Regions from separate parts of the Aeromonas encheleia genome, predicted to be linked through region 1. Evidence: predicted binding sites of a transcription regulator. Region 1 holds the regulator's gene; the other holds the start of a gene.

Evidence for each region. Region 1 encodes LexA, which represses DNA repair genes until DNA is damaged. Its sites were predicted from a motif close to ANCTGTNTNNNNANACAGNT; they were not measured.
Region 2: a site for LexA is predicted at 2,342-2,361, ahead of dinB (DNA polymerase IV). Genes of this name have one in related genera too.

The regions. Positions count from the first base shown of each region.
Region 1 covers NZ_LR134376.1:4,252,676-4,257,090, reverse strand. Annotated here, with positions in the region: gene plsB (glycerol-3-phosphate 1-O-acyltransferase PlsB) at 1-1,426, opposite strand, end outside; gene lexA (transcriptional repressor LexA) at 1,640-2,266, shown strand; gene EL255_RS19795 (hypothetical protein) at 2,633-2,923, shown strand; gene EL255_RS19790 (SCO family protein) at 3,123-3,749, shown strand; gene dinF (MATE family efflux transporter DinF) at 3,772-4,415, shown strand, end outside.
Region 2 covers NZ_LR134376.1:3,513,980-3,518,394, reverse strand. Annotated here, with positions in the region: gene nqrF (NADH:ubiquinone reductase (Na(+)-transporting) subunit F) at 1-677, shown strand, start outside; gene EL255_RS16175 (FAD:protein FMN transferase) at 681-1,718, shown strand; gene nqrM ((Na+)-NQR maturation NqrM) at 1,730-1,954, shown strand; gene EL255_RS16165 (hypothetical protein) at 2,028-2,234, opposite strand; gene dinB (DNA polymerase IV) at 2,364-3,416, shown strand; gene EL255_RS16155 (methyl-accepting chemotaxis protein) at 3,483-4,415, shown strand, end outside.

The sequences.
Region 1 (4,415 bases):
GCTCACCGAAGTTGACGAAGCCCCGGCCGTAGTTGCGCAGCTTGCGCAGTATGCCGAGCACCTGCAGGAAGCTCTCCTTCTCCTTGCGGCTGCCCTTGAGCTCGTTGTGGTAGGTGTTCACCTCCATCACGTGCTCATAGCCGAGATAGACGGGGACCAGGGTCACCGGCCTGTCCAGCCCGCGCATCATGGCCTGCAGTGTCATGGCCAGCATCCCGGTCTTGGGCGGCAGCAGGCGCCCGGTGCGCGAACGCCCGCCCTCGGTGAAGAACTCCACCGAGTAGCCCTTGGCGAACAGCAGATTCAGGTATTCGCGGAATACGGTGCTGTAGAGCGGGTTGCCCTTGAAGGTACGGCGAATGAAGAAGGCGCCGCCGTGGCGGAAGATGGGGCCCGCCGGCCAGAAGTTGAGATTGATGCCGGCCGCGATGTGGGGCGGCACCATGCCCTGGTGATAGATGACGTAGGAGAGCAGCAGGTAATCCATGTGGCTGCGATGGCAGGGCACGTAGACGATCTCGTGGCCTTCCTGCGCCAGCTGGCGCACCCGCTCGGCGCCGTTGACCGACAGGCCGCGGTAGAGCTTGTTCCACAGCCAACCGAGGAAAGTCTCGCCGAGCCGGATCAGCCGGAAAGAGAAGTTGGCGGCGATCTCGTCCATGTAGCCGTGGGCGCGCTTCTGGGCCTTCTCCAGGCTGATGCCCTCGCGCTGGGCCTCTTCCTCGATCGCCTGCTGGATCACGCTGGAATCCAGCAACTGCTTGAACAGCAGGTTGCGGTTCGGCAGCTTGGGGCCGGTCGCCGCCAGCTGCTGGCGGCTGAAGTGGGTGCGGGCCACCCGCGCCAGCTTGTGGGCTATGGCCTCGTCGGTGCCGTGCTTGTCCGCCATATGGCGCAGGGAAAGTGGCGGCGAGAAGCGTACCAGGTTTTCGCGACCCTTGAGGATCACGATCATCGCCTTCTTGAGCCTGTTCGGGGCCAGGCTGCTGATGATGTTCCAGCCGGAGGCCTCTTCACCCTCGCGGCCCGGGGCGCGGCCCCAGAACAGGGTGACGGGCACGACCTGGATATCCAGCGCCGGATCCTGCTTGTGCAGATCCAGCAGCTGGTGAAACTCTTGCAAGAAGGGGAGTGGCTTGTTGCGTTTTCCGAACAGGGGAGGCGGACGATCCAGGCAGACGTAGCGCGGCAGCAGCTGGTCACCGAGCTCCAGCGGGGTGAAGGGACCGGGCAGACCGAGATCCTCGCAGCATTGCTGCAGCGTCATCAGGTCGGTGATCGAGCTGGTTTTCAGGGCATAGACAATGGGTCTGGCCGGGTCCAGGTTCAGTTCTGTAATGGGGTTTTCCGGCAGGCTCTTGTGATTGACCAAGCCGCTGATAGGCCATTGCAGTATGGCTCTGGAAATGTTCTGTCCTATGGACATGGGTGCTGCTCTCCAAAAAATGCGGCGTGAGCATAACAAATCACCGTTGGCTTGTCGCCGAGAGGTACGATGAGTGGCTGTGCAGGATCAAGAATGGTCTATTTCCTGGCAAGAAGTGCGACAAGGATGCGACAAATGTCAGCAACGCCTTGCCTTGGCCCCAGCACTGTATATACTGCCAGTGTGCTGTATAAAAAAACAGGTGCCAATCCTATGAAACCTCTTACCCCCCGCCAGGCCGAAGTGCTGGCGCTGATCAAGGTAAACATGAGCGAGACCGGCATGCCGCCGACTCGTGCCGAGATCGCCCAGAAGCTTGGTTTCAAGTCGGCCAATGCGGCCGAGGAACATCTGAAGGCCCTGGCCAAGAAAGGGGTCATCGAGATCATGCCCGGTACCTCCCGCGGTATCAGGCTGCTGCTCGAGGAAGAGGAAGTCGCGCCGGAAGAGAGCGGCTTGCCGCTGATCGGCAAGGTTGCGGCCGGTGAGCCGATCCTGGCCCAGGAGCACATAGAGAGCCACTATCAGGTGGATCCTGCTCTGTTCCATCCGCGGGCAGACTTCCTGCTGCGGGTGCAGGGGATGAGCATGAAGAACATCGGCATCATGGATGGCGACCTGCTGGCGGTGCACAAGACCCAGGAAGTGCGCAATGGCCAGGTGGTGGTGGCTCGCCTCGATGAGGATGTCACCGTCAAGCGCTTCCAGCGCAAGGGCAGCCAGGTGTGGCTGCTGCCGGAGAACGAAGAGCTCTCTCCCATCGAGGTGGATCTCTCCAGCCAGCACCTCACCATCGAAGGTCTGGCCGTCGGCGTGATCCGCAACGCCGACTGGATGTAACGGCACGGCCTCCTGCGGGAGGCCGTCTCGTTTTGCCCCTTTTCCCCCGTTAGCTTGCGTCCTCCCTGATGACCGCCATTTTTGTCTCCATCTCACCGCCGCACGGCGGGCATTTCGGATATATCCTTTGATAAGGCCCGGTGCGCCAGCGCTGGCCCGGATGGTTGCCTGAGTGGCCAGCATAAGGCCGCGAGCATGCATCACTGGCGCTGCGCCGAGGCGGCGCGGGATAGAAGGGAGAGTCTTCGGGCGCTCGCACATCGAGCGAGCCAAAGGCCCGAAGCGACTCGTACAGTCAGCACGCGACAGTGTCTTGGGGTGTCCAGGGGGCTGGTCGGCGTGACCTGTTGAGCAAGGAGGACAGGTATGGCTTCAAGCTCGCCATGGGATCCGGGTCTGGCCGCAGCGCCCGCATCTTCCATTACCCGCTTCATCAAGGGCAGCCGGATGACGTGGTTTTATGCGCTCTGGGTTTATCACAAGGGCGATGGCTGGACCATCTGGCTGGGCTGCCCCAAGGACAAGATAGTCCGTCTGGTGCGGCTGTTTCGCCGCCACCATGACATGGGGCTGCCGGATGCCCCCTGGACGGCCCCGGTCGTGCCGCTGCACACCGTTGCCAAGCGTACGCAGGCGCAGCACAGACGGCGCCCCTGAGTTACCCGGATCTATTGCGAGCCCCATCCAATATGGGGCTTCTGTTTGCTTGTCGGCCCAGCCTGTTTCCCCCAATTGTCGAGCCTCCGCCAGACCGCTATCCGGACCTTGGGTAGCCAAAAAGGGTGCCGAGCGGGTTACAATAGCCATTCGTTTAGCCCTTTCTTCGGCTGATTAGACTAGCAAGGCTTTGTTTTATATGGTTAAACCTCGTTACCCCCTGCTGTTTCTGCTGCTGGTCGGCGGCATGATGGCTGCCTACCATTGGAGCCAGCCCGCCCTGCCCGAGCAGGCGGACTACTACGCACAGGGCCGGGACATCAATCCTTTCACGCTCACCGACGCCGAGGGGCAGGCCTTCACCCCGGACAGCCTGAGTGGCCACTGGACCTTCCTGTTCATCGGTTATACCTATTGCCCGGACATCTGCCCGACCACGCTGGCGGATCTGCGCTCCGTCTATCCTGAGCTGAAAAAAATCGCCCCCAGCAGCCAGGTGGTCTTCGTCTCGGCGGATCCGCAGCGGGATGACAGCGCCCGCCTCAAGCGATATACCGCCTTCTTCCAGCCGGAGTTCAAGGCCGCCACCGGTCCCCACAACCATCTGTTCCCCTTCGTGCGCAACCTCGGCCTCGTCTACTCAATGGCGGAGAGCGGGGACAAGGATTACCTGATCGACCACTCGGCTTCCATAGTGCTGATCGATCCGCAGGGCAAGCTGGTGGCGGTGTTCCGTCCCCAGATGGTGGATGGGCAGGTGCCCCATGTGGCGATGACGACCCTGGTCTCCGATTTTGGCCGGATAGTGCGGTTGGCCGACGAATGATGCCCCAACAGTGGCCCTGCCCATGCTGATCCCGCCCTGGCTGCGGGATCCCAGGCGTCACAGGGCCGTGTTTGCCCTGGCCCTGCCCATGGTGTTTTCCAATATCACCACCCCGCTGCTCGGGCTGGTGGACACCTGGGTGATCGGTCATCTCGGCCAGGCCTGGTTCCTCGGCGGCGTCTCGGTCGGCGCCACCCTCATCAACCTCCTCTTCTGGCTGCTCGGTTTCCTGCGCATGTCCACCACCGGGCTGACCGCCCAGGCTCATGGCGCCGCCAGCGCCGAGGGACAGCTGGACACCCTGGCGCGGGCGCTGGGTCTGGCCATTGGTCTGGGCACCGCACTGCTGCTCCTGTTGCTGCCCTTCCTGCCGGCGCTCATCGCGCTCAGTGGCGGCTCGCCCGAGGTGCAGGGTTATGCCGGGGAATACGTGTCGGTGCGGATCTGGAGTGCCCCGGCCGCGCTGTGCAACCTGGTCATCATGGGCTGGCTGCTGGGCATGCAGGATGCCCGCAGCCCCATGCTGCTGCTGATCCTGAGCAACCTCATCAACATGGTACTGGACGCCTGGTTCGTGCTGGGGCTGGGCTGGCAGGTCAAGGGGGTCGCCGCCGCCTCGTTGCTGGCCGACTACGGCGCGCTGGGGGTGGGACTCTGGCTGGTGAG
Region 2 (4,415 bases), 740 kb from region 1:
TTCCCGAGGAGTATCGCGGGGACTGGGATCGCTTCAAGATCTTCGAGCTGGAGTCCAAGGTCAATGAGCCGATCATCCGTGCTTATTCCATGGCCAACTATCCGGAAGAGTTCGGCATCATCATGCTGAACGTGCGGATCGCGACCCCGCCGCCCAGCAACTGGACCGCGCCTCCCGGCCAGATGTCCTCCTATATCTTCAGCTTGAAAGCTGGTGACAAGGTGACCATCTCGGGTCCGTTCGGTGAGTTCTTCGCCAAGGACACCGACGCCGAGATGGTGTTCGTCGGCGGTGGTGCGGGCATGGCGCCGATGCGCTCCCACATCTTCGATCAGCTGCGTCGCCTGAAGACCAAGCGCAAGATGAGCTTCTGGTACGGTGCCCGTTCCAAGCGCGAGATGTTCTATGTCGAAGATTTCGACATGCTGGCCGCCGAGAACGACAACTTCCAGTGGCACGTCGCCCTGTCGGATCCGCAACCGGAAGACAACTGGGATGGCTACACCGGCTTCATCCACAACGTGCTGTTCGAGAACTATCTCAAGAACCACGAGGCGCCGGAAGATTGCGAGTTCTACATGTGCGGGCCTCCCGTCATGAACGCTGCCGTCATCAACATGCTGAAAAACCTCGGTGTTGAAGACGAAAACATCCTTTTGGATGACTTTGGTGGTTAATCCATGCACAGTGTTGTAAAGACCTGGCTAGCCTTCGGGCTAGCCTTTTTCTTGACGGGGTGCGGTCAGGAAACGGTCCAATCCAAGCCGGAGATCCACATCACCGGCAGCACCATGGGTACCTATTATTCCATCAAGGTGGCGGATGGCAGCGTCACAGATGCGGCCAAGCTGCAGGCCGAAGTCGATGTCCTGCTGGAGCGGGTCAACGATCAGATGTCGACCTACAGACCGGATTCCGAGCTGTCGCGCTTCAACCAGCACAAGGGCTCGACCCCGCTGGTGGTGTCCCGCGACACAGCGCGGGTGGTGACCGAGGCCATTCACATTGGCCGCGAGAGCCGCGGCGCACTGGATGTGACCGTGGGTCCCCTGGTCAATCTGTGGGGCTTTGGCCCGGACAAGCGGCCGACCAAGGTGCCGTCCGACGAGCTGATCAGCCAGACCCGCCAGAAGACGGGGCTGGGCAATCTGCACGTGATCACCTCCGCCGATGCCGATACCCTGCAGAAGGACATTCCGGATCTCTACGTGGATCTCTCCGCCATCGCCAAGGGCTTCGGGGTGGACAAGGTCGCCGAGTATCTGGAATCCCTGGGGTCGCGCAACTACCTGGTGGAGATCGGCGGTGAGCTGCGCATCAATGGCGTCAACGGCAAGGGACACCCCTGGCGCGTCGCCATCGAGAAGCCGACCGCCAATGCCGGCTCGGTGCAGGAGGTGATCCTGCCGGGGGACAACGGCGTAGCCACCTCGGGTGAGTATCGCAACTACTACGAGATGGATGGCAAGCGCTTCTCCCACACCATAGATCCGGTGACGGGCAAGCCCATCCAACATCGCATGGTCTCGGTGACGGTGATCCACCCCTCCTGCATGACCGCAGACGGGTTGGCGACCGTGTTCATGGTGATGGGGCCGCAGAAGAGCCTGGCCTATGCCAAGGAGCGGGGGCTGGCGATCTTCATCATCACCAAGACGGACGACGGCTTCGAAGAGGCCTATTCGGATGCCTTCAAGCCCTATCTGGTTAAGAAGTAAGGGGTAACAACATGCAGATTTTTCTGATTACCTTCGGGGTGTTTCTGGCGGTAGTGGTGGCCATGGCCATCGGCTACATCTTCCAGAAGAAGACCATTTCCGGTTCCTGTGGAGGGCTCGGCACTATAGGGATCGAAAAGGAGTGTGATTGCCCGGAGCCCTGCGATAACCGCAAGAAGAAGATGGCCAAGGAAGAGGCCCGTCGCAAGATGCTGGTCGATAACCGGATCATCTGACTCGCGTGTTTTGTCACAACCGCTCTCGAATGCCAGCGAGCCGACCCATGGTCGGCTCGCTTTTTTATGGCGCTCAGTAGTCGTACTGGCGACAGCGCTTCTTGTTGAACTCCGCCTGCCAGCGCGCCAGCTCCTCCCGGGTGCCGAGCTCGTCCCCCTGTTTGATGGCCTTCTCCAGCAGCTCGATGCGCTCGAACAGCCAGCTGCACTCCGCGGTCGGTTGATCCTTGGCCATGCCCAGCAGCGGCAGCAGGCAGAGTCCCAGCCAGAATTTTCTCATCTCTCTCCTCCTTGAGTCTCAGATTGAACGGTGCCTTAAGAGTCTATTCTCTCTCCTCCGCTCGCGTGCTGGCAGAAATGACAGTGCTGGGGTAGCATGGGAATATTGCCTGTCTATTTATACAGTGGTATGCGCAAGATCATTCACATCGACATGGACTGCTTCTTCGCCGCGGTGGAGATGCGGGACAACCCGGCCCTGCGCGAGGTGCCGCTGGCCATCGGCGGCTCCGCCGATCGGCGCGGCGTCATCTCGACCTGCAACTATGTGGCGCGCCGCTTCGGGGTGCGCTCCGCCATGCCGAGCGGCCTGGCCATGAAGCTCTGCCCGCCACTGGTCCTCATCCCTGGCCGGATGGCGCTCTACAAGGAGGTCTCCCGCCAGCTGCGCGCCATCTTCCTGCGCTACACCGAGCTGGTGGAGCCGCTCTCTCTGGACGAGGCCTACCTCGACGTCACCGACAGCCCCAACTGCGGCGGCAGCGCCACCCTGATGGCGGCCGAGATCCGCGCCGCCATCGTCAGCGAGCTGGGGCTGACCGCCTCGGCCGGGGTCGCGCCGAACAAGTTTCTGGCCAAGCTCGCCTCCGAGCAGCGCAAGCCGGACGGCCTGTTCGTGATAAGGCCGCAGGAGGTGGACGAGTTCGTGCGCCAGCTGCCCCTCGGCAAGCTGCCCGGCATAGGGCGCAAAACCGCGGATCGGCTGGAGTCCCAGGGGCTCTACTCCTGCGAGGACGCCAGGGCCCTCTCTGCCGAGGAGCTCTGCGCCCGCTTCGGCAAGCTGGGAGAGATGCTGACGGGGCGGATCTGGGGTCAGGACGATCAGCCGGTGCAGGCCCAGCGGGTGCGCAAGAGCATAGGGGTGGAGACCACCCTCGCCAGCGATGTGCTGGACGAGGCGGCCTGCTGGCAGGTGTTGAGCCAGCTCATCCCCGAGCTGGAGCTGCGCTTCGCCCGGGCCTGCCCCGCCGAGGCGCTGATGGGGCAGGGGATCAAGCTCAAGTTTGCCGACTTTCAGCAGACCACCGTCTACCGCCGCGGGGGTTATCAGGCCGCCCTGTTCCACGACCTGCTGCACGAGGGGCTGCAACGGGCTCAAGGAAAACCCATTCGCCTGCTCGGCCTGGTGGTGGGTCTGCCCGGTGCCGGGGAAATCAACCAACTCAGCCTGGATCTGAGTTGATATGGTTAAGTTTTAGTTTCCTAAACCGATACAGTACTTACACCTTTAGAAGTCAGGAAATGTGGCATGAGTTCTCTTTCTGTTCAGGGCCGGATCACCCTGATCGCCGGCTGTTGTTTACTGGCCAGTGCCGCGGCACTGGTGGCGTCCTCCCTCTTCAATGCCGCTCGCATGCAGGAGCAGGTACTCACTTCCACCACCCTGGAGGCGCAACATGCGGCGGAGAACTGGATGCAGGCCATGGGTGCTACCCAGGCGGCCAGGGTGACCAGCTATCTCGATGAAGCCTATTTCCGGGCCACCCTGCTGGCCGAGGGCATACTGTTCCAGCGCAAGAACGCGGCCGACAACTTCGTCCACTCGGAGGCGCTGCGCGGCGCGGTGAACCAGCAGCTGCAGGATGCGGCAGAATCGTCCGCCAACCTGCTCGGGGTCTATGGGGTCTTCGAGCCCAATCAGCTCGATGGCGAGGACGCCAACTACCAGGGCTCGACAGCGCTGGGGGCCAATGACAAGGGGCGTTTCTCCAGTTACTGGGCCAGGGTCGATGGCAAGGTGACGCTGGAGGTCATGGATGAGGCCGTGCTGGCCGACGACAAGCCGACCGCCAACGGCGGGGTGGAAAATGGCTGGTACAGCTGCAGCATCCGCTCGCGGGCCCTCTGCCTGCTCGAGCCTTATCTCGACGAGGTCGGCACCCAGGAGGTGCTGATGACCTCGGTGACGGCGCCCCTGCTGGAGCAGGGGACCCTGCTCGGCATGGTCGGGGTGGATATCTCCTTGACCAGGCTGCAGAGCCTGGTGGAGGAGATGGACAAGACCCTCTATGAGGGGCAGGGCAAGGTGCTGCTGCTCAGCCACGAGGGCCGAGTGGCCGGGGTGGAGGGATTCGAGGTCAGGCTCGGCAACCTCCTTGGCCAGCAGGATCAGGGGCTGGCGACGGATCTGAAGGGCTGGCTCGGCCAGGGCGAGGTGGTCACCCGCTGGAGCCCGGATGGC